One region of the Pseudarthrobacter sp. LT1 genome, then DNA from elsewhere that is predicted to be linked to it. Evidence: riboswitches for the same ligand, from Rfam matches in the RefSeq annotation. Region 1 holds a riboswitch; the other holds the start of a gene.
What was found. A riboswitch is a leader RNA that binds a small molecule or an ion and turns the genes downstream of it on or off. The one in region 1 is predicted to bind glycine.

Region 1 (14,276 bases):
GGTTCCCGTCGGCACCGAGGGTGCCGTCGTCGATGCGGGCTGCCGTCCGGGCAAGGTACTGCAGGACGGCGGCGATGGTCCGGTCCACCTCGCCCAATGCCGCTAGCGCCAGCTGGTCCGGCTCCCGCCCGTTATCCGCACCCGCCAGCAGGCCGGCACGGAAATCCCGTGCCACCCCCACTGCTCCACCCAGCCAGCAGGCGGCGACGCCCATCCCGCCCCATGCAAAGCCGGGCCGGCTGTGGTACCAGCCGGTATCGCCCACCGGCGTCGCCGGCACGTGGTCGAAGCGCACGCTTCCGCTGGGGATCTCCCGGAGCCCGCGCGCAATCCACTCCGGTTCCTCACATGCCACGCCCGGGTGGCGAAGGCTGACGGCAAAAGCCGCCCTGCCGCCGTCGTCCGTATGCGCGGTGATGACGGCGCAGTCCAGCCGGCCGGCAAGTGAACACCAAGGCTTGGTTCCGGTGAGCACAATGCCGGTACTTCCGGAGCGCGCCTCAAGCCTGGCGTTGGGTGCCTCTGCGGCGAACACGCCCCACGCAGCTTCCGCGGCACCATCCGGCGCAGGATGAAAGGCCGGAAACGCCTGGCCGGCCTGGGCGAGGATAGCGACGGCGTCGAGGTGGGGCTCAAGCACCCGGGCGGCGGCAACGTCGGTGGCAGCCACGGAGGCCAGGAGCTCCCACAACACGGCGGTGCGTCCTTCACCAGGCCGCGGCCACGTCCGTCCGGCCTCGACCGCGAAGGCCAGCAGGGCCGGCACATTGCCCGCAGCACCAGCGAACGACCCAAGAAGGGAACCCCACGGAGAGAGCTCAGCGGGGGCGGAACTGAGGAGCACAGGAGTAAGTGGCGCTTGCAAATACGTCCTCCAGGAGAGATGTCCGGCGGGCACCGGACGCATCTCCACAGCTTACTTACTGTTTTGCGGGAGGATGCGCGCCAGGGCGAACCCGTCCCAGCCTTTGGAGCCGACGGTCTGGATCACGGTGGCGTCCAGCCGGGGGTGGTCGCCCAGCAGCTTGAGTGCATCGATGATCCCCGGCGCGTTGACGGGGTCCATGTCCGGGTCCAGCACCGCGCCTTCCCAGATGGTGTTGTCCAGGACCACCGCGGCACCGGGCCTGCCAAGCCTGACGGCCCAGTCCAGGTAGCGGCTGTTGTTCTGCTTGTCGGCGTCGATGAAGATGAAGTCGAACGGCTCCCGTTCCTCTTCCTCGAGGGCCGCCAAGGTCTCCAGCGCAGGGCCCAGCCGGATCTCCACCCGTTCCCCCAGGCCGGCCGCATCAATATTGGCCCACGCCACTTCCGCATGCTGGGGCAGGTACTCGCAGGTGACCAGGGTGCCGCTAGGGGGCAGGCCGCGGCCCATCCAGATGGTGCTGTAGCCAGCGAGCGTCCCTATCTCCAGGATGCGCCGGGCACCGGACAGCTGGACCAGGAGCTTCAGGAGCTTCCCCGCGTTCGGCGCCACCTCGATCGCGGGCATCCCGGCCTCCGCCGCGGCGTGGATGGCCTGTTGGACGGCACTGTCCGGATGCACCACGGTTTCCGACAGGAACTCCTCGGTGGCAATCCATTCCGGCCGGGGTTTGTGCTCGAACATTGCCACAGTTTGGCACGCGGCGTGCCGGGGGTCCAGACAATGCGGCCCCCTTGTAAGACGCTTAGGGCTCCTGCACCAGGGCATTCTCCAGGCGGTCAACCTTCGCCGTCAGCTCGCCGCTGTAGCCGGGCCTGATGTCTGCTTTGATCACCAGCGAAACACGGCTGCCGTACCGCCCCACGGCCTCGGTGGCGCGTTTTACGACGTCGAACACTTCGTCCCACTCACCTTCAATGGTGGTGAACATGGAATCCGTCTGGTTGGGCAGCCCGGACTCCCGGACGATCTTCACTGCGGCTGCAACGGCGTCGTGCACCGACGCATCGTTGGGCCTGGAACCTTCGCTGGGAACGCCTGACGGAGCAACAGAAAATGCAAGCAACATGCTCCCCAGTCTCCCATGCGTCTCCGGACACGCGCGGCGGTGACGGCTGCGGCCCGCCGTCACATAAGCGCCTACCCCGCAGTAACCGTGTTGGCCGGAGGCTCCGTTGCTACCCTTTTGGGCATGAGCCTCGCAGTCGCCCGAAAACCCCTCCGTGCCGACGCAGCGCGGAACGTGGACAAGATCATCACGGCTGCACGCCAATGCTTCCGGGAGTTCGGCCCGGAAGTACCGCTCCAGACCATCGCAACCACCGCCGGTGTGGGCCCGGCAACCCTCTTCCGCAACTTCGCGGACAAGGAAGAACTGGTGCTTGCCGCGCTCAACCGGCAGCTCCGGCTCACGGTTGACCCCGTCATGGACGGCGCCCTTGCCGATATTGACGCCGCCGCAGGCCTGTTGCGCGTCCTTGAAGCCCTGATGGGGGCCGCGAGCGACGACGCCAACCTGCTGTGTGCGGTGGCCGGCCGGCGGGAACTCCTCACCGGAATCACCGGTTCCCTGATGGAATCCATGAGCATCCTACTGGCGCGCGGCCAAGGCCAGGGAAGCCTGCGCACTGACATTTCCATGACGGACATGTTCCGGCTGCTGGCCATGCTGATCGGCGTGGTGGACACCATGGAACCCGGTTCTGATGCATGGCGCCGCCCGCTGGCGCTGGTGGAGGACGCCATCCGCACGGTCCGGCCGTCGCGCCCGCTCCCCGTGTTCGTGCCCGTGCCGCCGGCCCCGGGCATCACCACAGTGCCCGGCCAGGCCGGACCGCTGCCGGAGTAAGCCGTGCCGCCGCCGGCTGCCGTAATTCGTTGACGGCTGTTCGATGACGGCAATTTCCTGATGGCAGATGCGTTGTGGGCCAACTCCATTGTTACCAGTAAGTACGTGCAATACACTCTGAATTGGGGTTAGGCAGTCAGCCTCGGCACTTCCACGTTGGAGCTACCCCATGCACTTCGCGCCTGTCCCCCACGCCACGGCCGCACTGCAATGAACCACTCAAAGCTTCTCCACTACCTGACCGATCCCCGCGGGCCGGAGGAAGTCCTGCCTGCACTGACGGCCGGCGAGCTGGTCGAACTGCTTGATGCCCTGTACCAGAACCTGGATACCCCTGAACCCGAGTTTGGCGCGCAGGTCTGGTACGAGATGGGCGTGGAGGAAACGTGCCGCAGGTCCGTGTCACCTGACGGCGCTGCCCACGGCGTAGCTTAAACCACCGCTTGTTCCAGCTCCTGGCTGCCGGTCAACGCCGACCGGCAGCCAGGGGTCCGGCGGCCGAAAGTCTGTGGCGGCCGCCGCAGGCAGGGGGCCAGCCGGCCAGGGACTCCACTGCTGATCAGGGCTTGTCCGCGCCCTTTTCGCCGGTGCGGCTGTCCTGCTCCTGGCCGGGCTGTTCCTGGTCTGGCGTCTCATGACCGGACGGCTCATGGGCCGGGTGCTCATGTCCTTCGTGTCCGTGTCCCACGTAGCCGTGTCCGGGATGTTCATGGAACTCGTTGGGAACGTGGTCCTTCGCTTCCATCAGGTGTTGTTGGAGTTTTTCTTCCGCGTCCCGGCGCCTCCTGGCGGTATCGCGCAGCTCGCGGGTTGACTCCGAACCGCGCGGGTCAAGATAGGCTGCCCGCGACTTTGCGGACTGTTCCCCGGCCGGCACCCCGGTGCCGTGTTCTCCCCTGGCGTCCTTGCCGGTCTCATCGGTGCCGTGGCCGTCCTGCGGCTCAACAGGCCGTGACTCGTCGTCCATCTCGATTCCTCCTTTGGTGGCCGCCTGGGTGTGGGCTGCCTCTCTTCCAGTCCATCACAGATGGCACCCGGAATGGGGAGCCGCTACGAGCTGCCTGTGTCCGCCCGCTTGCAGATCTCCCGGCGCACCAAGGCTTGAAGGGCAGGCACGGACGACGACGGATCCAGGTCGAGTGCCTCCCGAAGTCTTTGGGAGAGAAGTTCCAGGTCCTCTTCCGGGACGTCCGAAAGTCCGGAAAAGCGCTTGAAGAAGCGTTTGGCAGGAAGGCCTGCCCGCCGTCGGGCGTTTTTATGGCGAAGCCTGCCCGCTAAGCCGCCCGCAGGGTGCAGCTGATTTTCCATGGTTGCCGTTCAATAGGAAATTCCATGGCCAACTGCATAAGCCGATCCCATAGTACAACCGGCACACGCCCAATAAAGTGACCTGGATCACCACTTTGACCATCAATTAGGGGATCAGTTCCAGCCCAGGATCCTCAACAGTGCCGCCGTGCCGGCTCCGGCGATCACCACCACAAGGAACGGTGCCCGGAGTACCAGGGCGATCGCGGCGGCGGCCAGCGCTCCCAGCCGGGCATCTGCGGCGAGCGCCTGGCCCGACACCACCGCGTTCACCACTGTCAGCGAGGCCAGCAGGCCGATAGTCATGGTTCCTGCGACGCGTGAGGTGCGGGGGTCCTCAAGGAATTTGGCGGGAACAAAGTAGCCCACCAGCTTCCATGCGTAGGCAAGGACGCAGGCAATAAGCAGCCAGATCCACAGAGTCATGCGCGTGCCTCCGGGTCCGTGCCGCTTCTGCGGTCCTGGTGCTTGCCGTGGCGGTCCTGGTGCTGGCCGTGGCCGTGCGTGCCGTAGGGCTCGACGTCGGGTTCGAGGCCTTCGTCGCGGCGGCCATGGCTGAACCAGCCCACCAGCGCGGCCACTACCGCGGCTACCAGGATGGGAACGCCGGGAGGCACGAAGGGAACAGCAACTACGGTCGCCACCGCACACACCACCGCGATGGCGATTGGCTCCCGGCCCTTGAGCCGGGGCCAGAGCAGCGCCAGGAAGGCGGCGACGGCAGCCCCGTCCAGCCCCCATTGCTTGGGATCGCCCAGCCCGCTTCCGGCCAGAGCACCCACAGCGGTGAAGAGGTTCCAGAGCACGTAGACGCCAATTCCGGCGGTCCAGAACCCGCGCTGCTGTTCGGCCGGGTCTGTCTGGCCCGTGCTGGTGGCAGTGGATTCGTCGATGGTGAGCTGCGCCCCGACGTACTTGCGCCAGCCCGTGGGGCGGAGCAGCGCGTTCAGCTGCATGCCATAGATGCCATTGCGCATGCCCAGGAGGGTGGCTGCGCTCATGGCCGCGAGGCCGGAGCCGCCGCCTGCCACCACCCCGATGAACGCGAACTGTGAACCGCCGCTGAAGAGGAGCAGGCTCAACACCATGGTCTGCCAGAAGTTGAGCCCGGACGTCACCGCGAGTGCCCCGAAGGACACGCCGTACAGCCCGGTGGCAATACTGATGGAGATACCCACCCTGACTGCCGGCGATGCCAGCAGCTTCACCCCTGGCCTCCGGGCTTACGGGCAGGCAGTGCACGTGTCCGGAGGCTCCAGGCCCACAGGATCAGGGGTGCCTGGAGCGGAAGCCGCACGGCGTGGATCTTCCGGCGGCGGGGTGTGCCCTGTGGTCCGTACGCCCTCACGAGGGCATCGACGTGCCCGGCCAGGAAGGCTGTGAACATCGCCGTGATGGCAGTGGCTGTCAGCTTCCGGGTGGGCGGCAGGAGAATTCCGACGGCGGCTGCGAGCTCCAGCAGGCCACTCACCGCGATCCACTCTTCCCGGGACAGGAGGGCCCACGGATGCTGGGCTGCGGCGCCTGCGCCCGTGCTGCTTAGGGGCGGGCTGCTTTGGATTGGACTGGCCTCGGTTGGCATGCCAGGGGTTGGACTGCCTTGGCTGGTATCGCCTGCGTTCGGGTCAGGCGCCGGATCCTGCCGGCAGAGGTATCCCGGAACGACGTCACGGTAGAAGCCGGGATCCCGGAAATGCTTGCCGGCGTTGGCCAGCAGAAGCGCCCCCATGGCAGCAGCGGACAGGTGCTGCAGGGCCGCACCGGGATTGGATGGGGACAGAGCGGACAGGCCCTTAGCAGCGGGGCCGGACCTGGGAGAAGACATGGAACCACTCAATCACAGCCTAAGCACCGCCCAGAAACCCGGCAGCCGGCAGGACGGCGGGGCTGCGTAGCTTCACAGCCCGGTGCAGCAAGCATCACGGCCAGGCGGGCGGCGAGCTTCCATACGCTGGTGGCGGGGACTGATAATCCAGCGGCCGCCCTGCGTCGAGCAGCGGCGGCCCAACGTACCGCAACTCCCCGAAACTGCTGTCCACAGACCGGTATTCGGGCGATGGGAGTTCCGCAGGGCTTGCTGTGGTGGTCTGATTTTCGATGCCGGCCTGGTTTTCGATGCCAGCTTTGCCTTCCGTACCGGTCAGGGAAAACAGTTCCTCCGCGGTGCGGGCCAGCGACAGGTGGGCCGCACCGCCCAACCCTGTCCGGCGGCGCGCGGCCAGAAGACGGACTGCAGCCGCAGCCACCCCGTAGCCGGTGGCATGGTCCAGCGCCTGCACCGGAAGGGCACCCGGGCGCCACCCGTCGTCGTCGTCCTCTTGGCCGTAGAGGTGCGCAATTCCACTGGCGGCCTGGACAATGCTGTCGAAGCCGCGCAGCCCGTTCCACGGCCCACTGCCGCCCCAGCTGTCCAACGTGACCACCACCAGTCCCGGGTGTGCTGCCAGCAGTTCCCGCGGGTTGAGCCCGAAGCGGTCCAGGGCGCCGTGCCGGTAGCCGGTCACCACGGCATCTGCGCCGGCCAGGAGCTGCTGGAAGTTCTGCCGGTTTGCCGCGTGCCCCAGGTCGAGTACTGCGCTGCGCTTGCCAAAGGCCGTGTCCACGAACTGGTCTTCGATCTCGGGAAAGGCGGGCGGGTCGATCCGCAGGACGTCTGCTCCGAGCGCGGCCAGCAGCCGGGTGGCGACCGGCCCTGCGATGACCCGCGTCAGGTCCAGGACCCGCACCCCGGCCAGGGGCAGGCCGTCGGCACGGTCTCCGACGCCGGTGCCGGTGCCGGACACGGTGCCAGGGCTGGTGCCGGCGTCTGTGGCCGCCCCGACATCCTGCAGTCCGAAGCCACTGGTTGTGCCGTCGGCATGCTCCACAGCGACCCAAGGCCCTGAACCGGCCGCATGGCCCATGGCCGTCGAAAGCCATTCACCGCGTGTCCGGACAGCCGCGGCAATTCCGCCGTGCCGCTGGATGGCAGCCTCAGCCTCGAGCGCGGCCATCGACTGCAGCTCCCTTTCCACGCCTTCCGTGGAGGTGGCACCCAACGCCTGCATGAGCCGCTGCTCGTGGTGCGGGTAGTTTGCGTGCAACCGGATCCAGCCGTCGGCAGTCTTCCGGAATCCGGACAGGGGCGCGAAACCCTGCGGCTTGCGCCCCGCAATCCGCAGGTGCCCGAAGGAATCGAAGGCAGCCGCCGTGAGCACAGGAGTTGTGCTGTACCGGCCAGGCGTCCGCGTGTACAGGTTCAGGGCTTCCGCGGCTGCTTCCACGGACTGCAGCGCCAGGCCTTCGACGTCGAGGGGCCCGGCCCACCACCGGGGCACTGAATACCTGCCGACGGCATCCATGCCAGCTCTACTTGCCCTGCGGCGTGGCCACGTGCAGCTGTTCAAGGACGCGGGCCGGCACGTTGGTGGTGATCTCCTGGATGCCCAGCTCCTGGCAGAAGGCCACGTCCTCCGGCGAGTCCACGGTCCACACCCTGAAGCGGCGGCCGGAGTCCAGCCAGCGCCGGACGGTGCCGGGGCGCTCACGGACGTAATCGATGCCCGGCCCGGCCATCCCCACCTCCCGGTCATCCAGGATCCGTTCGCCCTCCAGCTGGGTGGCCTTCATCAGGTTGGCAATGGCGCCGCCGGTGATTGGCCCTACCCCCAGCCCGCCACGGATCTCGTGGATGGTGAGGTCGTCCACGAGCTGGCAGATGTACTGCGGCGGGATGGTCAGGAGCAAGTGCCGGACCGAATCGGGACTGAAACTCATGAACGTCACGGCGATGTTGTCCACGGTGGAGCTTTGCGGGTCCCAGCCCTCGCTGCGGAGTACTTCCAGGACCCGGTCCTCCAGCTTCAGCTGGTAGGGGCTGGGATGCTTGAGCTCGATGGCGAGTTTCACCGGACGGCCCGCCCCGCGCAGGACGTCCAGCAATTCCGGAAGGGTAAGGAGCTGCTCGGAGCGCGCCCCGTAGGTTTCGGGAATGCGGACGCCTTTCCAGGACGAGAAGTCCAGCTGGCGCAACTCCTCCAGCGTCCGCTCAGCCACCGGGCCCGTTCCGTCCGACGTGCGGTCCAGGTTGGCGTCGTGGAGCAGGACCACGTGCTGGTCCCGGGTCAGGTGGACATCGCACTCCACCCCATCCGCCCCGTCAGCCAGAGCCTGCAGGTAAGCGGCGCGGGTGTGTTCGGCATACGTGCCGCTGGAACCGCGGTGGGCAAAGACCAGCGGCCGCTGCGGCACTGACTCGTCAATTGTCATGGACACACGGTAGCCGACCGGCCCCCGCCTTCGGGGCTAGGCTTGGCACATGCAGGTGAACTCTGAGGCAACTACTGGGCCAACCACGCAGGAAGCGCCCGCGGAGGCAGCGCGGGGGGTGCCGCCGGGCAGCAAGGTGGGTGCCGCCGTCGTAAGCCGCCAGCTTGGTGCCGGCGACGCCGAAAAGGCGGCAGCGCTGCGGAAAATGAAGCTGCTGGCGCTGAGCCTGCTGATCGCCATGGCCGTAATCTTTGTCTTCGCGTTCGCGCTGCAGAAGGACTATCCCTGGCTGCAGTACGTGCGTGCGGCCGCCGAGGGTGGCATGGTGGGCGCGCTGGCCGACTGGTTCGCCGTGACGGCGCTGTTCAAGTACCCCATGGGCATCAAGATCCCGCACACAGCGATCATTCCGCGCCGCAAGGACCAGATTGGCGCCTCCCTCGGTGAGTTCGTGGAGACCAATTTCCTCTCCGAACAGGTGGTCCAGGACAAGCTGGCCAGCGTCAATATCGCCCGCCGCGCCGGCGAATGGCTGGCAACCCCCGGTGGCGCCGACCGTGTGGCCAGGGAAGGGGCTGCGGTGATCCGCGGCGCTTTCAAGGTTTTGAATGACGACGACGTCCAGGCCGTCATCGAGGGCATGGTTCGCAAGCACCTGCTTGCTCCGCCGTGGGGGCCTCCGGTGGGCAGGCTGGCGGAGCGGGTTTTCCACGACGGGCACCACCACACGCTGGTGGACCTGTTGGTGGACCGTGCCGCGGACTGGGTGGATGACAACCACGAGACCGTGACCCGCCTGGTGTCCGACCGCTCCCCCACCTGGGTTCCGCAGTTCGTGGACGGCCTGGTGGGCGACAAGGTCTACCTCGAAATCCTCAAGTTCGTGCGCGCGGTCCAGGCCGACCCCCGCCATCAGGTGCGGCAGTCAATCGACAAGTACCTGAACGACCTTGCGCAGGACCTGCAGCATGATCCGGCGATGATTGCCCGCGCAGAGGACATCAAGGCGCAGGTGCTGGGTGACCCCGAAGTCCGCGAGCTCGCGTCCCGGACCTGGGGCACGGTCAAGAACGCGCTGCTGGGTGCCGTGGACGATCCGGACAGTGAGCTCACCATCAAGTTCAAGGCAGCGGTGCGCGATTTTGGCTCGCGCCTGGTGCAGGATCCGGAACTGGCCGGCAAGGTCAACGCCTGGATCGGCGACGCCGCGGGGTACCTGGTCCGGACCTACCGTTCGGACATCGCCGGAGTCATCACGGACACCGTGGCGCGCTGGGATGCCGAGGAAACCTCGCAGAAGATTGAGCTCCAGGTAGGCAAGGACCTGCAGTTCATCCGCATCAACGGAACTGTGGTGGGGTCCCTCGCCGGGCTGGCGATTTTTACGGTAGCGCAGCTGATTTTTGGGTAAGTCGCTCGGGGCTTTTCGCTGCGGGTAGATTTTTTCGCTGCGCACATTCCTTTTCGCGACAGGTATTAGGGGTGCGGGAAGGGACCTGCGCAGCGGGAATGCGTACGACGGCGGCACGCGCTTTTTAGGGTCAAAGCACCTTTGGCCGCGGGTGGCGTTGACGGCCTGGCGGATTGGGCAGGGGGCGGGCTCAAATGTCAGTGCCCCAAACACCACCGGCTCAAGCACCACAGCCAATGGACACCCCACCCCGCAACCGAAAACAATGCGCCCGGCTGGACCTCACCCACCGGACGCCACTACAACGCCGAACACCAGGACACAGAACCAACCCACTGGCCACCAGGAAGCTGGCCACCACGACTCCAATGGGCCGTGCCCCGTGAATGCCGGTGCCTCGACGCGCACCTCGAAGACCTCCCGCAGTGGGAACCCGACGACGCCAGATACGTGGACCTCAACGACCTGCCGGCCAACGATCCACTCTGGGCCGAATTGCACGCCGAGCCATACGCCCTGTCACCGTGAAGCCGGCCTGCCACGCCGTTGGTACGCCAACGGGTATGCCAATCCAGCTTCAAAACGGCTGGGTCCTATGCGAAGGCCTCCAGCTCCACGCCTGCGGCTTCAAGACCTGCCCGAATGTTTGCCGCCGTCTCCACGGCGCGGGGGCTGCCGCCCTGCAGTCGCAGGGAGTCCGGCTGGACGGTGACGATGGACCCGTCGATGGCCACCACTTCGCCTTTCGTGGCCAGGCGAACGGCCCGCTCAACGATAGTGTCGACGTCGTGCAGCGTGGCGTCTTCCCTGGAAAGCGGCACAAGGGTGCCGTCGGCGTAGTAGGCGCGGTCGGCGAAGGCCTCGGTGAATACGGGGTGGCCGGCTTCCTTGGCCTGCTTCAGCAGCTCCGAGCCCGGGAAGCCCAGGATGGGAAGTCCGGGATCGTAGGCGTTCACGGCCGCAACCAGGGCGGCGGCCTGCTCGGCATCATGGATCAGCGTGTCATACAGCGCACCGTGTGGCTTCACGAAGTCCACCGAGGCACCCACGGCATGTGCGACGCCGTCGAGCGCGCCCAGCTGGTACAGCACGTCGCCGAATAGCTCATCAAAACTCATGTCCAGCGAGCGCCGGCCAAAACCGGCCATATCGCGGTAGCCAAGGTGCGCACCCACGGTGACGTCAAGTTCGTAAGCCGCCCGGCAGCTGTCCAGCATGGTGACGGGATCGCCTGCGTGGAGGCCGCACGCTACGTTGACGCTGGTGGCCAGCTGAAACATCGCCGGATCGCCTCCCGCGGTCCAGGAGCCGAATGATTGGCCTACATCAGCGTTGAGATCCAAGTGTGTTGCCTTCCAGGGTCAGGTTGTCCGGCCCGGCAGCGGCGGTCAGCTCCCCGGGAATGGTGTCCGGCATGGGTCCGAACGCCTCCCTGGCGTTCTGCGCCACGGCACGGCCCATCACGAGGTTACCGGCTCCGCCCACAACTGCCCCTATGCCGAAGGGGAGGGCCCGGCCGAACAGCGCAGTGCCCTGCCGTTTGAGCAGGTTCTTCAGGAAGGCGTGCTGGATACTCTTCCGGACGCTGCCGAATCCAGGCATCGAGGACTTGGACAGCATGTTTCCCCAGACGTCGGCGGGCTTGGCGCCGCCGGCCGCCTGGCCGCTGAGCGTTCCCAGCAGGGCGGTGCCTTCCTCACCAAGCATGATGGCCATGACCATGGTGCCGGCCTTCTCGGGATTGGTGAGGCGGATGCCGTGGAGCTCTGCCAGCGAGGTCGCGTAGAGGGCCGTCGCCTCCAGGAAGCCGACGGTTGCGGCTGCGGAAAGTCCCAGCGACGCCACGGTTCCAACACCAGGGACGACGGCGGTGGCTCCCACCAGGGCGCCCCCACCGGCCACTGCGCGCAGGTAGTCACGCTCTGCGATGGCGGCCAACTGGGCGGCGGTGGCCCGCGGATGCTTCTTCTGGAGCCGGCGGATGTAGGCCACCACCAGGGGCCGCTGGATCTGCACTGCCTTCAGCAGCATGTTGTGGACACCGGGCTTGGGTTTGCCGTCGGCATCGAACATTGCGTTGTGGGCGGTTTCCTGTGCGATTCGTACTGCGGGATTGCTGCGCCTGGCCATGGTCACCTTCATTCAAATCGACCTGCAGCGGGTAGGCTGCCGTGCTTATCCATCCTATGTGGACAAACACTAAGCATGCTGAACTTTCCGATCCGCGTCACATGCCACCCCGGCCCCCGGCCTTCTATCTGGCGGGACCGGCCAGGTTGTTGAACGTGTAAAGGTGGATACCTTCCACTGCCCCGCCGCGCTGCAGTTCCGCCACGATGGACTCGGGCGAGTAGTGGCCGCCCCGGAGCAGGCGGCGGCCAAGCGGGCCCCTGCGGTTCAGCAGTTTGAGGGATGGGCCCACACCGATCCTGGTCGCAAGGGAAATCAACTCGGCCCGCGGAACAGCGCCGGGCACCCCAGCCCAGACAGGCAGGCGCACCCCTTCCCGGCGCAGGGTTTGGGCGTACCACTGGATCCGGGGCGCCGAAAAGCACAGTTGCGTCACCACTGACGATGCCAGATGCTGCTTTTCCAGCAGGGCATCGAGCATGTGCAGTTCACTGTGGTCCGGGTGCCCCTCAGGGTAACCCGCCACCCCGGCCCGGATCCGTCCGCCGGAAACCTCCGCGAGGTCCTCCAGCAATGGAAGGCTGCTGTCATAGGGACCGGCAGGCTCCCCCGCGTCACCGCCGACGGCGAAGACTTCGGTGATGCCGGCGTCGTGGCAGTTCCGGAGCACGCCGGCCAGTTGCTCACGGCTTTCGATGCTTCGTGCGGCCAGGTGCGGGACAACCTCGAAGCCAAGGTAGGCAAGCGCGATGGCCGTCCGGATGGTGGGTCCCACACCCCGGCGGGGCAGGCACGTCACCGTCAGCTGTGTCCCAGCGGGTACGGCGGCCTGGATGCGGGCGGCAATACCCTCCGAGGGAATGACCTGCATCCGGACAGGCAGTACCGCACCGGACTTGCCGGCCTGTCCTTCCGCGGGAATCGATGCTGCGGCTGTTGCCATGAGGGATTGAATCGTCATGAGGAACTCCAGGTTTGGCCGGCCACGGGTGGCACGGCATGGATCGGGTCCCTCCCCGCTCTGTATTGGACCTGAGAGATTCCGCAGACCCATCAGGGCTTGCTTGCACCGTCGGTGAGTGCTGCCGGAGCAGCACTGCTTTCCAGAGTCGCCTCGCCGTGACGGTACATGGGCCTGAGAGATTCCTGGGGAGGATTTGCTCCTACGGCGCCTGCCCGGTGATGGCCGGGAGAACTCTCCCGCCACAGCTCGAAAGGCTGTATTCAGATGTGGTGCCACGGCGGCCGGCACCTGCCCCTCCGGCTGGAGGGAGTGCGGGCGCCGGCCGCGTGGATGGGCCGGCAACTAGCGCAGGATGACCGTCCGGTTGCCGGAGAGGACTATCCGCCCTTCAGCGTGCCAGCGGACGGCATTCGTGAGCGCCTTGCATTCGGCGTCGCGGCCAACCGTGACCAGGTCCGAGGCGGAGTACGTGTGGTCCACCTCGATGACCTGCTGGGAGATGATGGGCCCCTCGTCCAGCTCCGAGTTGACGTAGTGGGCTGTGGCGCCCACCGTTTTGACGCCCCGCTCGTAGGCCTGGTGGTAGGGCTTGGCACCCTTGAAGCTGGGCAGGAATGAGTGGTGGATGTTGATGGCCTTGCCACTGAGGCGGGTGGTGGCCCCGTCGCTGAGCACCTGCATGTAGCGGGCCAGCACCACCAGCTCCACAGCGTAGTGGTCCACCAGGCCCAGCAGCCGCTCCTCGGCATCGGCCTTGGTTTCCGGCGTCACAGGGATGTGGTGGAACGGAACGCCGTGCCACGCCGCAAGCGGTTCCAGGTCCGGGTGATTGGACACCACGGCGGCGATCTCCACGGGCAACTCACCACTCCGGGCGCGGAACAGGAGGTCGTTGAGGCAGTGCTCGTACTTTGAGACCATCACCAGGATGGGCTGCTTGCGTCCGTGGCGTTCCAGGCGCCAGTCCATCTGCCACTCCTGGGCCACCTGACCGAAACCGGCCCGGAGGCGGCCAAGGTCCAGCTCAACCCGCGAGGTGACGTGGATTCGCATGAAGAACCGGCCGCTTGCCCTGTCGCCGAACTGCTTGATGTCCACGATGTAGCATTCCTGTTCCAGCAGGTATGCCGCCACCGCCTGGACAATGCCAAGGGCATCCGGGCAATGGAACGTCAGCACGAATTCCCGGCCCGTTTCGTGGGCTGCCACAGCCTGCCGCTGGCCGGCTTCAGAAGTCCCAGGTTCGGATGCGCTCAGCTCGGACACGCGGGCCTCCGCGGCGATCACCGTTTGACCCGCGCTTCCCCCGCTTCTGCGGCGGCACCCGTACGGACAGCCTTGCCGGATGCGGCGTCGGTGAAGTCCTGGTCTGCCTGCAGTTCAGCCTGGAACGTGGCGAAACGGGCCTGGTGTGCGGGCCGGCGGCGGAGGACGAACCATG
Region 2 (14,276 bases), 430 kb from region 1:
CCGAGAAGATCCTGGGCGCCCACATGCTCGAGGTCTGCCCCTCCCTGACCGCCGCCAAGCCCCGGCTGGAAATCCACCCGCTGGGTATCGGCGGCAAGGAAGACCCCGTCCGGTTGGTGTTCGACGCCGACGCCTCGCCGGGCGTCGTCGTCGCCCTGTCCGACATGCGGGACCGTTTCCGTCTGGTGGCCAACGCCGTCGACGTCGTCCCCCTGGACCAGCCACTGCCCAACCTGCCCGTGGCCCGCGCGCTGTGGGAGCCGAAGCCGGACTTCGCCACCTCGGCCGCCGCCTGGCTGACCGCCGGCGCCGCCCACCACACCGTGCTCTCCACCCAGGTGGGCATGGACGTCTTCGAGGACTTCGCCGAAATCGCCAAGACGGAACTGCTCACGATTGACGAAGGAACCACCATCCGCCAGTTCAAAAAGGACCTGAACTGGAACGCCGCCTACTACAAACTGGCCGGCGGGATCTGACCCAGTGGCACGGCTGAGGTGCCGGCCCCGGCGGCTGCCATGGAGCGGAACCCCGTGACAAACGGCAGGCCACCCCGGCTGCCAACGCTCGAGGACGTGGCGGAACTGGCCGGGGTCTCGCACCAGACCGTGTCACGGGTGGTCAACAGCCACCCCAATGTCAGCTCCGGCACCCGCGGCAGGGTGGAAGCGGCGATTGCCGCACTCGGCTACCGCCGCAACACCGCCGCCCGGAGCCTGGTCACCCGGCGCTCGCAGACCATCGGCGTCCTGGGCAGCGAGCTTTCGCAGTACGGCCCCGCCAACACCCTGCTGGGAGTGGAACGTGCTGCACGGGACGCAGGATACTTCGTCAGCGTCGCAGCGCTGCGGGAGGTCAACCGGGACGCGATCCTGGACGCCGTCCGGCACTTCCTGAACCAGTCTGTGGACGGAATAGTAGTGATCGTCCCGCACCTGGAGACGCTGGCCGCCCTGGCGGAACTGCCCATTGGAGTGCCCGTGGTTGCCGTCGGTCCCACCGGGAATGACTCCGTGGGCGGGGTCAAGGTGGACCAGCGCCGCGGCGCAGAACTGGCAGTGGAACACCTCATCGGGCAGGGGCACGTCCGGATCGGACACGTCGCGGGACCGCAGGACTGGATCGACGCCGTAGCCCGCGCCGAGGGCTGGCGGGGAGCGCTGGACTCCGCCGGGCTCGAGGCAGACCTGATCATCGAGGGCGACTGGAGCGCGGGCAGCGGATACGAGATCGGCAGGCGGCTGGCAGCGGGCCGCAGCGCCACTGCGCTCTTTGTTGGCAACGACCAGATGGCCCTTGGAGTCCTGCGCGCATTGAACGAGGCGGGCATCAAGGTGCCCGGGGACGTATCCGTGGTGGGCTTCGACGACCAGCCCGAGGCCGGCTATTTCAGTCCTCCACTGACGGTGGTCCGGCAGGACTTTGAAGAACTGGGCCGTCGGTGCATGGACATGATGCTCACTGCGTTCGATGGCAAGGGCGGCCCCCGGACCCTTGTGGTGGAGCCCGAGCTCGTCCTGCGCAGCAGCACGGCCCCGCCGGTGCGGTAACGCCAGGGCCGCGGAGTTAATCCGGGGGAGACGGCGGCGAAACGTGGCCACAACAATAGCTGCGTAGGTTTCAGGCATGACGCATACCCTGTTCGTCCGGCTCCGCGGCTGGCTGCTGGACACCCTCACTTTCGACTCCGAAACGGACGCCGCCGGCGCCATGGCCAATGCCACCCGGTGGGGCTGGCTGCCGGCCTTGAGCGGGGTGTCCATCGGAGCCTGCCACGCCCGCTCGGAGCACGCAGGAACAACGGCAGAAACCGGCCCAATGTCTGGTTAAGCACACTATTGCGCCGGTAGCGGGATAATGCCCTAAACTGCTTCACTGAGGTGCCTGAAATGGCGCTGCGCAGCAACGAAAGTGAACATGCTATGGCTACCGATTACGATGCTCCACGCAAGCAGGAAGAAGAGTCGCCGGCCGACTCTCTCGAGGCCCTCCAGGCATCACGGAGCGGCAACGCGCAGACCGCGGTTATCGATGTCGACGAGAACGACACCGCCGAAGGTATCGACCTGCCCGGCGCCGACCTGTCCAACGAGGAACTGACCGTCATTGTGGTTCCCGAGCAGTCTGACGAGTTCACCTGCTCGTCGTGCTTCCTGGTCCGCCACCGGTCGCAGGTTGCCCGCGAAAAGGACGGCCTTAAGTACTGCCGCGACTGCGAAGGCTAAATTTCCATCCTGGTTTTCCCTGCGCCGGCCACCTCACCCGAGGTGGCCGGCGCTTCTTTGTCCTGTGTTGACCTGGCCTGGGCTGCTTAGTCCGGTGCCGCCGTCGTTATCAAAATGACCCCTCGTTTCCGCCCGCGAACGCTCCTACGCTGGAAGCATCCACTGGCCCTTATTTCGGGTGGCACAACAATGAAAAAGTTCTTCATCTGGCTGGCAGCCATCCTGCTGGCTGCAGGCATGGCTTTAGTGGTTCCGGGCGCCGCCTCGGCGACCACGTCGTACTGCGGACTCGCGTGGGGTTCGCTGATGAAGTCGGACGGCGCCATGAGCGGCGCGCCCGTAACCAATGTCCGGACCGGGCAGCACTATTGCTTTGACCGGCTGGTGGTTGACCTGGGCGGCACACCGGCGCCCGGCTACACCGTCCGCTACGTCCCCCAGATCATCCAGGACGGCTCTGGGGCAGTGGTGCCAACGCGGGGCGGCGCCCGGCTGCAGGTCGTCGTCAAAGCGCCGGCCTATGACAACAACGGCCAGGCCACCTACACCCCCGCCGACAAGGCTGAGCTTTCCAACGTTTCGGGTTACCAGACCTTCCGCCAGGTGGTCTGGGCCGGAAGCTTCGAGGGCCAGACCACCATCGGGCTGGGTGTCCGTGCCCGGCTCCCGTTCCGGGTGTTCACCCTTGACGGTCCGGGCTCCGGCTCCCGCCTGGTGGTCGACGTGGCGCACTATTGGTGAGCCATCCGTCGTCGTCAACACAAAAGGTGCCGTGCCCCTGGCGGGGCACGGCACCTTTTGTGTTGGAGGTTATTCCGGAACGACCAGTGCGGGGGTGTCCTGCTTGAGGGTTTCACCGCGGAAGAAGCCCGGGTGCGTGCGGGACATGACCAGCATGACCACGGCGCCCAGAGCCAGGATGCCGACGCCCAGGATGAACACCAGGCCCACGCCGAACACCTCGGAGCCGCTGCCAAACTCCGGGGCCAGGCTGTCCACGGCGGTCTGGACAAACACCACGAACAGGCCCACGCCGCCCACCACCGGGCATACCAGCCGCAGCACGAAGTGGCGCACGCTGTTGAACAGGCTGTGGCGGAAGTACCATGTGCAGGCCAGGGCCGTGAGGCCGTAGTAGAAGCAGATCATCAGGCCCAGGGCCAGGATGGTGTCGTTCAGGACGTTCTCGCTGACCACGTGCATCACTGCGTAGAACCCCGCGGACATCACACCGGCGGCGATGGTGGCGAAGCCCGGCGTGGCGAACTTCCTGCTCATGCGGCTGAAGGGCTCCGGCAGTGCGCCGTAGTGGGCCATGGCCAGCAGGCTGCGCGACGGCGACATGAAGGTTGACTGCAGGGACGCGGCGGAGCTGGAGAGCACGGCGAGGGACATCAGGATGGCGAACGGGCCCATGATGGGGGAGGCCAGTGCGGTAAAGATGTTTTCGTGGTTTTCGGCGTTGTTCAGGCCGTTGCCGGTATCGCCGACGCCGGCAAACATCATGGTGGCGATGCTGACCAGGAGGTAGATGGCCAGGACGATGACGGCGGTCAGGGTGCCTGCCACGCCGGCGGTCTTCTTGCCGTTGGCCGTTTCCTCGTTCACGGTGAGGCAGACGTCCCAGCCCCAGTACACGAAGATCGACAGGGAGATGCCGGCGGCAATCTGACCGAACGTCTCGATCCTGGTGACGTCGAACCACTCCCAGCTGAACGGGATGGCCGTTTCCGAGGTGGACCAGTTGGCAAAGGCCATCGCGACGAACAAGCCCAGCACCAGCAACTGGAAGCCCACCAGGCTGTACTGCACCAGCTTGGTGGTGTGCAGGCCGCGGTAGCTGACCCAGACGGCCAGCGCCACGAAGACGAAGCAGGTAATGACGTTCAGGGCTTTGTTGTCCGCCAGGTCCGCCAGTTCGGGGGAGCCGGTGAGCTGTGACAGGAAGAGGTAGAAGAAGTCGACGGCGACGCCGGCCAGGTTGGACAGCACGATGATGTTCGCTGCCAGCAGTCCCCAGCCGCCCATCCAGCCCACCCACGGGCCAAAGGCCTTGGTGACCCAGGTGAAGGTGGTGCCGCTGTCCGGGGAATCGGCGTTGAGTTCCCGGTAGGCGAGCGATACCAGGATCATGGGGATGAACCCGATGAGGAAGATAACGGGCAGCTGAAGGCCGGCTTCATTGACGGTGGGCCCCAGTGCGCTGGTGAGGGTGTAGGCGGGGGCAATGGTTGAAATGCCCAGGACGACGACGGCCAGGAGCCCGAGCTGGCCGCCCTTGAGTCCCTTGGCACTGACGCCGTCCGCGGAAGGCGCGTGGGCGTGCGGACCGGGTTTGGCAGTACTGGTGCGGATTGTCTCTGTCATGGCACCACTTTCTGGAAGGCTGTGAGACGGAGGTCACTATATGAATGGCGTTCATTTAGTATGGGGGCGGCGGGCGTGTGATGCAAGACGCAATATGAATCACATTCGTTTATGACTCGTGTTCGAAATTAGTAAGCTCACTGAGAAATTTCCTTTGGCCCTGCCGCCACGCCGTCCACGGCTGGTAGCGTCTGCCGTACTGGACCAATTGAGGAGGATGCATGAAAGCTTCACCGACACTGACCAACAACCTGCAGGCTGTCCTGGCAGACCTGATCGAGCTCCACGTTCAGGGCAAGCAGGCGCACTGGAACATCGTGGGCACCAACTTCCGCGACCTCCACCTCCAGCTCGATGAGATCGTCGACGCCGCCCGCCAGTTCGCCGACGACACCGCCGAGCGCATGCGTGCCCTGCACGCGCTCCCCGACGGCCGCAGCTCCACCGTGGCCGAGACCACCAGCCTGGCCCAGTTCCCCGACGGACTCATCAGCACCGGGGATGCCATTGAGCGGATCGTCGCCGCCATGGAAGCTGCCGTTGGCACCATGCGTAAGGTCCACGACGAAGTGGATGAGGAAGACCCCACCTCCGCGGACCTCCTGCACGAGTTCATCGCCAGGCTGGAGCAGTTCGCCTGGATGGTACAGGCAGAAAACATGAAGCCCACCGCCAAGGTCACGGCCGCCGACTCCAAGTAGCGGACATCCAGCAGGGCGTCCTGCGCCGGGGTTGCCCCGGCGCAGGACGCCTTCCTTTTACCCCGGACAGCACTGCCGTTGTACTGCTAGGCCGCTTTGGGCACTTTCCGGAGCACGACGGCGGCGAGCACTGCCGCCGCCGCCATCAGTACCAGTCCGATTGCCGCCGTGATGTGCACGCCGGAATCGAACGCCGCGGCCGCGGCATCCCGAACTGCCCCCGCGACTGATTCCGGCAACAGGCCGGCCGCCTCCACCGCGCCGGCCAACGTCTCCCCGGCGTTGTGCAGTGAGGCTCCGGGCAGCATGGCCTCGAGCCCCGCCGGCAGCCGGAGGTTCTGCTGGTAGGACGCGGTCAGGATGGAGCCCAGCACCGCAGTCCCCAGCAGTGAGCCCACCTCGTAGCCCGTCTCGGAAATCGCCGCCGCGGCGCCCGATTTCGCCGGCGGGGCCGAGCCGAGGATGAGGTCGTTCGAGATGGTTTCCGCCGTGCCGACGCCCAGCGCCAGGACCAGCAGCGCTGCCAGCAGCAGGGAAGGCCCGCCGTCATGGTTTCCGAAGGCCACCATGCTGTAGCCGACGGCGCTGAAGGACAGGCCCGCGGCCACTACGTACCCTGGCCGGACTTTCCGGACCAACGGGACTACCACCAGGCCTGCCGCCACGGTGGCTGCCAGGGCCGGGAGCATGGCAATGCCCGCCACGGAGGGCGTCATCCCCTCCAGGAGTTGGAGGTGCTGGGCAAGGAAAAGGATGAACCCGTTGAAGGAAAACAGGGCCAGGATGTTGGCGCTGATGGCCATGCTGAACACCCTGTTCCGGAACAGCGACATGTCCAGCAGTGGATGCTCCAAGCGGTGCTGGCGGCGCACGAACACGATCCCCATGGCCACGCCAAAGGCGATGCTGCCCAGCCCTGCCGTGCCCGGGCCTTCGGTGGCTACTGACTTGATGCCGTAGACCACGGGCACCATGACCAGCATGGAGAGCAGGACGCTTGGGATATCCACCCTGCCCGGCGCGGGATCCCTGGATTCCGGGATGAGGACGGGCCCCAGCGCCAGCAGGGGCAGCATGAGTGGCACGGCCACCAGGAAGACGGCGCCCCACCAGAAGTGCTCCACCAGCCATCCACCGAGGATTGGGCCCAGGGCGGCGCCGCCGGAGAATCCGGCCGCCCAGATGGCCACCGCAAGCCGCCGGCGGTTGGGCTCCGGGAATATGTTACGGATCAGCGACAGGGTGGACGGCATCAGCATGGCGCCGAAGAACCCGAGCGCCGCACGGCCGGCGATCAGCCACTCCGGGGTGGGGGCGAAGGCCGTGGCGGCGGACAGCGCGGCGAAGCCCAGGCTGCCGATGACCAGCAGCCGCCGCCGCCCAATGCGGTCGCCGAGGCTTCCCATTGATACCAGCAGCCCGGCCAGGACCAGGGGGTAGGCGTCCACGATCCACAGCAGCTGCAGGCCGGTTGGTTCCAGGGCGCGTGCGATCGCGGGCAGGGCAAAGGTCAGGGCGGTGTTGTCCACTGCCACCAGCAGCACGGGAAACATCAGCAGCCCCAGTGCAAGCCAATCCCGCCACGGGGGCCGCGCGGCGGTGCTGTCCCTTTGGGTGGGGGCCGGACTGAGGGAAGTCGTCATGCAATAACTGTACCGTCTGGACGGTATAGTTTGAAAACGGACGCATTCCTTCTTCCCTGCCGGTGGAGGGCATGATGGAAGGCATGCCCCGAAAGCCTGTAGCCCGTGATGCGGTCCTTGACGCCTTCGAGTCCCTGCTGATCGAAGTGGGGGAGCGTGCTGCAACCCTCGACGCCGTAGCCCGGAAGGCCGGGGTGTCCAAAGGTGGCCTCCTCTACCACTTTCCCAACAAGGAAGCGCTCATCGCCGTGCTGCTTGACCGCCTGGAGGGGCTGGCCAAGGCGGACGCCGACGCGATGGCTTCGGCCGGCGAAGGTGCCGCCGAGTATTTCATCCGCTCCTCCGTCTGGGCGAATACTCCGCTGGACCGGGTCATCGTGGCTGCCACGCGGCTTGCGGAGGTGGCGCATGAAGAGACGCGCCGCCGGTTCGCCGCCATCCAGCAGCGATGGCTGGACGAGATCGCAGCAGATGTGGGGCCCGGCCTGGCCAAGGCTGTCCTGTATATGGGTGACGGTTTGTACTTCAATGCCATGCTTTCCGTGGGCCCTGCGCCGGAAGGCGGAGCGGCCGCTGATGTGGAGGAACTCCTGGCCGCCTTGGAACGGCTCCGCAGGTAGTTTTCCATTTGCCGGGAGGGCTCGTGGCGTAGGACAATGGAGAGTTGTGAGGGCTGTCACCGGCCGTCATGATCCAACAAATGAATAGCCTTTGATCTGCGGCGGGAGAGTTCTGCCGGAAGTACAGGCAGGCGCCGTAGGAGCAAATCCTCCCCAGGAATCTCGCAGGCCCCTGTACCGCCGCGGCGAGGCACCTCTGGAAAGCAGCAGGCAGTTGTCCGGCCTCCCTTGGGGGAAGCGAAACGGCTGTTGTGCTCACCGACGGTGCAAGCGGGTCCTCCCCAGGCAGGGAACGCGGAAACTCTCAGGTCCAATACAGAGCGGGGAGGGACCCGAATAGCTGTGGCGTACCCTGCGCCGCCTGAATAAATGGAGTTCCTTCGTGTCGGTTACCCCAGCCTCCACCACCTTCGTCGACCGCCACATTGGCGCACGCCGCCAGGACGACGTCGACACCATGCTCAAAGCCGTGGGTTACGGCACGGTCGATTCACTGGTGGACACCGCCGTACCCAAGGTCATCCGCCAGGAAACCGCCCTCCGCCTGCAGGATGCCCTCAGTGAAGTTGAGGTGCTCGCGGAACTACGCAGGCTCGCCGCCAAGAACAAGACCGCCGTACAGATGATCGGCCAGGGCTACTACGACACCATCACGCCCGCCGTCATCCGCCGGAATGTCCTCGAGGCCCCAGCCTGGTACACCGCCTACACCCCGTACCAGCCCGAGATCTCCCAGGGCCGGCTCGAGGCACTCCTGAACTTCCAGACCATGGTCCAGGACCTGGTGGGCCTGCCCATCGCCAACGCCTCCCTCCTCGATGAAGCCACCGCCGTGGCCGAGGCCGTGCTGCTCATGCGCCGCTCCAACAAGACCAAGCCTGCAGCGGACGGCAAGACTGTCCTGGACATCGACGTGCTGCCGCAGACCATCGCCATCGTCAAGGGCCGCGCCGAGGCGCTCGGGTTCGAAGTTGAGGTCGCCGACCTGTCCAAGGGGCTGCCCGACGGCGACATCAACGGCATCGTGCTCCAGCAGCCCGGCGCCTCCGGCCGGGTCTGGGACCAGTCCGCCTCTATTGCGGCGGCGAAGGACCGCGGCGCACTGGTCACCGTGGCCGCTGACCTGCTGGCACTGACTCTGATCACCCCTCCGGGCGAGCAGGGCGCCGACATCGCCGTCGGCTCCACCCAGCGTTTCGGTGTCCCGCTGTTCTTCGGCGGCCCGCACGCCGCATACATGGCTGTCCGCAAGGGCCTGGAGCGTTCACTGCCCGGCCGCCTGGTGGGCGTGTCCAAGGATGACGCAGGGGTGCCCGCGTACCGCCTGGCGCTGCAGACCCGCGAGCAGCACATCCGCCGCGAGAAGGCCACGTCCAACATCTGCACCGCGCAGGCCCTTCTGGCCATCGTCTCCTCCATGTACGCCGTCTTCCACGGCCCCGACGGGCTGAAGGCGATTGCGGAAACGACTCACGGCCACGCCCGGGTGCTGGCGGCCTCGCTGGCAGCTGCCGGTGTGGAGGTGCTCCACACGAGCTTCTTCGACACCCTTACCGTCCGCGTCCCCGGACGCGCTGCCGCGCTTGTCGCCGATGCCGAAGAGCGCGGAATCAACCTGCGTCCCGTCGACTCCGATACCGTGGGCATCTCGCTCGATGAAACCACGACGGCGGCCATCGTCGCCGACGTCGCGGACGTCTTTGGCGCCTCCGTTGCCGCGGCTGAAGGCTTCGGACTGGAGGCCGCCGTCGGACGATCCTCCGACTACCTGCAGCACCCGGTGTTCAACACGCACCGGTCCGAAACCCAGCTCCTGCGCTACATCCGGAAGCTGTCGGACCGGGACCTTGCGCTGGACCGCACCATGATCCCGCTGGGCTCGTGCACCATGAAGCTGAATGCCACCGCAGAGATGGAAGCCATCTCCTGGCCGGAGTTCGCCTCCATCCACCCCTTCGCCCCGGACTCCCAGACCGAAGGCTGGCGTGAACTGATCGCCGACCTGGAGGCGGACCTGACCGCGATCACCGGGTACGACCAGGTGTCCATCCAGCCCAATGCCGGATCCCAGGGCGAGCTCGCAGGCCTGCTGGCCATCCGCGGCTACCACCACTCCCGCGGCGAAGAGCAGCGCAACGTCTGCCTGATCCCCGCCTCCGCCCACGGCACCAATGCCGCCTCCGCCGTTCTGGCCGGCATGAAGGTCGTTGTTGTGGCCACGGCCGCTGACGGCACTATCAACCACGACGACCTGACGGCCAAGATCGAAGCCAACAAGGACGTCCTGTCCTGCATCATGATCACGTACCCGTCCACCCACGGTGTCTATGACGGGGACGTCCGTGAGGTCTGCGACGCCGTGCACGCGGCCGGCGGCCAGGTCTACATCGACGGCGCCAACCTGAACGCCCTGGTGGGCCTGGCCCAGCCCGGCAAGTTCGGCGGCGACGTCTCCCACCTGAACCTCCACAAGACCTTCTGCATCCCCCACGGCGGCGGCGGACCCGGCGTCGGACCCGTGGCAGCCAAAGCCCACCTGGCACCGTTCATGCCCGGCGACGCCAACAAGGCAACGCATGAGGAAGGCCACGGGGTGGCGATCTCAGCTTCCCGCTTCGGTTCGGCCGGCGTCCTGCCGATCTCCTGGGCGTACGTAAAGCTGATGGGCGGGGAAGGGCTCACCGAGGCCACCAAGTCCGCGCTGCTCGCTGCCAATTACGTCGCTGCCCGGCTGAACGAGTACTTCCCGGTGCTCTACACCGGCGAAGGCGGCCTCGTGGCCCACGAATGCATCCTGGACCTGCGCGACCTGACCGCCAAGACAGGCGTCACGGCCGAGGATGTGGCCAAGCGCCTCATCGACTTCGGCTTCCACGCCCCCACCCTGGCATTCCCGGTGGCAGGCACCCTGATGGTGGAGCCCACCGAGTCCGAGGACCTGGCCGAAATGGACCGCTTCATCGAGGCCATGATCACCATCCGCAAGGAAATCGACCAGGTGGCCAACGGCGACTTTGCCGTGGCGGACTCACCCCTGCGCCGCGCACCCCACACGGCAGCCGCCGTCGTCAGCTCCGACTGGGACCGTGCCTACCCGCGCGAGCAGGCCGCGTTCCCTGCCCACCACAAGCAGGACAAGTACTTCCCGCCGGTGGGCCGGATCGACGGCGCCGCCGGAGACCGGAACCTCATCTGCTCCTGCCCGCCGCTCGAAGAGTTCGAAAACTAAAGGACCGGCACCGTGACCGAGAAATACACCGCCCTTTACGACGAACACAAAAAGCTTGGCGCCTCCTTCACCGACTTCGGCGGGTGGCAGATGCCATTGAAGTACACCTCCGAACTGGCTGAACACCACGCCGTGCGCAAAGCCGCCGGTCTGTTCGACCTCTCCCACATGGGCGAAGTCTGGGTCACCGGGCCGCAGGCTGCCGCTTTCCTGGACTACGCCCTGGTGGGCAAGTTGTCCGCCATGGCCGTGGGCAAGGCCAAGTACTCGCTCATCTGCAATGAGGACGGCGGCATCATCGACGACCTCATCACCTACCGCCGTCCCGCTGCTGAAGACGGCACGGACGTCTTCCTGGTGGTGCCCAATGCGGGCAACGCCGCGGTGGTGGCGGCAGCCCTGCAGGAACGGGCCGCTGGGTTTGATGTGCTGGTGGAGGACGCCTCGGCCCGCACATCACTGGTCGCAGTGCAGGGCCCCAAGGCCCAGGAACTCCTGTTGCGCCTGGTCCCGGCCGCACAGCACTCCCTGGTGACGGAGCTGAAGTACTACGCCGCCGTGGAGGTTCCGTTCCTGGTGGGCGGCGCCGGCAAGGAACTCCTGCTCGCACGCACCGGGTATACCGGTGAGGACGGGTTCGAGATCTTCGTGGACAACGCAGACGCCCCGGCACTGTGGCAGGCACTGGCCGCCATCGCCGACGACGGGGAACTGACCCCCGCCGGCCTCGCCTCCCGCGACTCCCTCCGCCTGGAAGCGGGAATGCCGCTGTACGGCAACGAGCTCTCCCTGCAGGGTGACCCGTTCGCTGCAGGCCTGGGCCCCGTCGTCGCGCTCTCCAAGGAAGGCGACTTCGTTGGCAAGGCTGCGCTGGCAGCAAAGAAGGAAGCCGGCGCCGGCAGCACCTCCGGCCGCCGCCTCGTGGGGCTCAAAGGCCAGGGCCGCCGCGCCGGCCGCGCGCACTACCCCGTGCTCAAGGACGGCGCCACGGTCGGTGAAGTCACCTCCGGCCAGCCATCGCCCACCCTCGGCTACCCGATCGCCATGGCCTACGTCGACGTCGAGTACTCGGCACCCGGCACAGCCCTGGACATCGATCTCCGCGGCAAGGCAGAACCCTTCGAAGTCGTCGACCTCCCGTTCTACCGCCGGGCGAAATAACCCTTCGGTGCCTCGCCGTGGTCACCTTCGCCCGTCGGGTCCTTGGTCACCCGCGGGACCGGCAGACCGGACATTTTCACGCGTGCTGCTCCTTCGTCGCTTTGACGCACGCTTTCGAAAAGTCCGGCTCCGCCGGCCCCTTGTGGGCTTGTCGCCGTGGGTGCAGGGGGCAGGGGCATACAGGAAGTGGGTGGATGCGGACTACGTGCGTGTTTCCTGGTCCCGTCCTGACGCCTCCGTGTGCGTTGCATGCTTGCCCTGTCGCCTTGGTGACGGTTGCTCGCGACTGGGCGGATTCCGGAGACGTGCGTCTAAGGGAGCGTCACGTCCGCGCAGCGGGCGTTTTCGCGACCGAGCACGCGGAGGAATTCGGCCAGGCGCACCCAACCCGGCCACTGCGTCACGTCCGCTTAGCGGGCGTCTTCGCGACCGAGCACGCAGAGGATGTCCTGCCCGCTCCACCCCAGCCACTTAGAGTGACTCGAATCAGATTTTTAGTTAGGAATTGTCATGGCAGTCGGCGTATTCGACCTTTTTTCTATCGGTATTGGCCCTTCGTCTTCTCATACTGTGGGGCCGATGCGGGCTGCTGCTGTGTTTGCTGAGGAGTTGAAGGCCTCGGGGAAGCTCGCGGACGTGGCGTCGCTGCGGGTGGATTTGTATGGGTCGTTGGCGGCGACGGGGCATGGTCACGGGACGATGACCGCAATCCTGCTGGGGTTGGAGGGGTTCCACCCGGAGCTGATCCTGCCCGAGCAGGTGGAGGAGCGGCTGGCCTCGATCGCGGAGACCGGGATCCTGAACCTGGCCGGTGCGGTGGCGTTGCCGTACGGGGTGGGCGACATGGTGTTGCGGCCGTTGACGGTGTTGCCGCGGCACACGAACGGGATGACGTTCACCGTCACGGACGCTGCCGGGGATGTGGTGCATGCGGCGACGTTCTTCTCGGTCGGTGGCGGGTTCATCGTCCGCGAGGGCGAGGAGGACGCGGCGCAGCAGGAACTGGACGCGTCCAAGGAAGAGTTGCCGCTGCCGTTCCGGACCGCGGCGGAACTGCTGGAGCACTGCGCGGTGACCGGGCTGGGCATCGCGGACGTGATGTTCGTGAACGAGAAGGCCTCCCGGTCCGAGGCGGAGATCCGGGCCGGGCTGCTGCATATCTGGTCGGTGATGGAGAACTGTGTGCAGACCTCGCTCAAGCGTGAAGGGGTGCTGCCGGGTGGGTTGAAGGTCCGGCGCCGCGCCCCGGACTGGTACGAGCGGTTGAAGAAGGAAACCGCCCGCCCCGAAGACACCGACCAGGACGGGCAGGACGGGCCGGACCACTATGACCCCAGGTATTGGCAGGAGTGGGTTAACTTGGTGGCGTTGGCGGTGAACGAGGAGAACGCCTCCGGCGGGAGGGTGGTCACCGCCCCCACGAACGGGGCGGCCGGGATCATCCCGGCGGTGCTGTTCTATGCCCTGCACTTCGCCCCGGGCATGGACCAGGCCACCCAGGCCGACCGGGACGGTGTGGTGGTGCGGTTCCTGCTCGCCGCCGGCGCTGTGGGGGTGCTCTACAAGGAACAGGCCTCGATTTCCGGGGCCGAGGTGGGCTGCCAGGGCGAGGTCGGGTCCGCGTCCTCGATGGCCGCCGCGGGCCTGGCCGAGGTCATGGGCGGCACCCCGGCCCAGGTGGAGAACGCCGCGGAGATCGCGATGGAACACAACCTGGGCCTGACGTGCGACCCGATCGGCGGGCTGGTCCAGGTCCCCTGTATCGAACGGAACGCGATCGCCGCCGCGAAGGCCATCAACGCCGCGAAAATGGCGCTCTGGGGCGACGGCACCCACCGCGTCTCCCTCGACGAAGTCATCATCACCATGCGCGAAACCGGCAAAGACATGAGCGACAAATACAAGGAAACCGCCATGGGCGGCCTCGCCGTCAACGTCGTCGAATGCTGACACCCCGCTGACACCCGCCCGAACGGCGGGCCGGGCGGTGCCCGTGGGCCTAATTGTGCGTTGCCGCCCACCAATTAAGGCTGGCAGCGAACACCAGCCATGAGATGTAGGGCAGCAGGAGCAGTCCTGCCGTCCGGCTGATCGGACCGAAATGCAGCACCGTCACCGTAACCGCGGCAACCAGGGCCACAATGATGGCCAGCCCCAGCCATAGGGCCGCTGTGCCGAGGGCAGGGTAAAGGGCGAAAAAGACCGGGGTCCAGGTGAGGTTGAGGGCCAGTTGGATGGCGTAAACCACCATGGCCTGCCGTGTCCCATCAGTACGTTTGCGCCATACCAGCCACGCTGCGAGGGCCATTGTCGCATAGAGGGCGGTCCAC

Region 2: it holds a riboswitch for glycine, as region 1 does, so the genes downstream of both, gcvP (aminomethyl-transferring glycine dehydrogenase) here and VIK36_RS02340 (methylenetetrahydrofolate reductase) in region 1, are expected to answer to the same signal.

What each region holds. Positions count from the first base shown of each region.
Region 1 is NZ_CP141830.1:483,330-497,605, reverse strand. Features, by position in the region: gene VIK36_RS02415 (hypothetical protein) at 1-907, opposite strand, end outside; gene VIK36_RS02410 (O-methyltransferase) at 917-1,609, opposite strand; gene VIK36_RS02405 (thiamine-binding protein) at 1,671-1,994, opposite strand; gene VIK36_RS02400 (helix-turn-helix domain-containing protein) at 2,118-2,774, shown strand; gene VIK36_RS02395 (hypothetical protein) at 2,985-3,209, shown strand; gene VIK36_RS02390 (hypothetical protein) at 3,334-3,741, opposite strand; gene VIK36_RS02385 (AzlD domain-containing protein) at 4,197-4,508, opposite strand; gene VIK36_RS02380 (AzlC family ABC transporter permease) at 4,505-5,290, opposite strand; gene VIK36_RS02375 (hypothetical protein) at 5,287-5,811, opposite strand; gene VIK36_RS02370 (CoA transferase) at 6,002-7,423, opposite strand; gene VIK36_RS02365 (glycerophosphodiester phosphodiesterase) at 7,431-8,330, opposite strand; gene VIK36_RS02360 (DUF445 domain-containing protein) at 8,380-9,741, shown strand; gene VIK36_RS02355 (hypothetical protein) at 10,117-10,269, shown strand; gene VIK36_RS02350 (LamB/YcsF family protein) at 10,335-11,084, opposite strand; gene VIK36_RS02345 (hypothetical protein) at 11,068-11,871, opposite strand; gene VIK36_RS02340 (methylenetetrahydrofolate reductase) at 11,996-12,832, opposite strand; glycine riboswitch at 12,985-13,084, opposite strand; gene purU (formyltetrahydrofolate deformylase) at 13,178-14,044, opposite strand; gene cycA (D-serine/D-alanine/glycine transporter) at 14,119-14,276, opposite strand, start outside.
Region 2 is NZ_CP141830.1:909,378-923,653, forward strand. Features, by position in the region: gene araA (L-arabinose isomerase) at 1-479, shown strand, start outside; gene VIK36_RS04425 (LacI family DNA-binding transcriptional regulator) at 519-1,550, shown strand; gene VIK36_RS04430 (hypothetical protein) at 1,627-1,830, shown strand; gene VIK36_RS04435 (DUF4193 domain-containing protein) at 1,923-2,225, shown strand; gene VIK36_RS04440 (AMIN-like domain-containing (lipo)protein) at 2,415-2,966, shown strand; gene VIK36_RS04445 (APC family permease) at 3,036-4,592, opposite strand; gene VIK36_RS04450 (Dps family protein) at 4,814-5,293, shown strand; gene VIK36_RS04455 (MFS transporter) at 5,380-6,936, opposite strand; gene VIK36_RS04460 (TetR/AcrR family transcriptional regulator) at 7,020-7,556, shown strand; glycine riboswitch at 7,649-7,746, shown strand; gene gcvP (aminomethyl-transferring glycine dehydrogenase) at 7,939-10,785, shown strand; gene gcvT (glycine cleavage system aminomethyltransferase GcvT) at 10,798-11,946, shown strand; gene VIK36_RS04475 (L-serine ammonia-lyase) at 12,457-13,896, shown strand; gene VIK36_RS04480 (TspO/MBR family protein) at 13,946-14,276, opposite strand, start outside.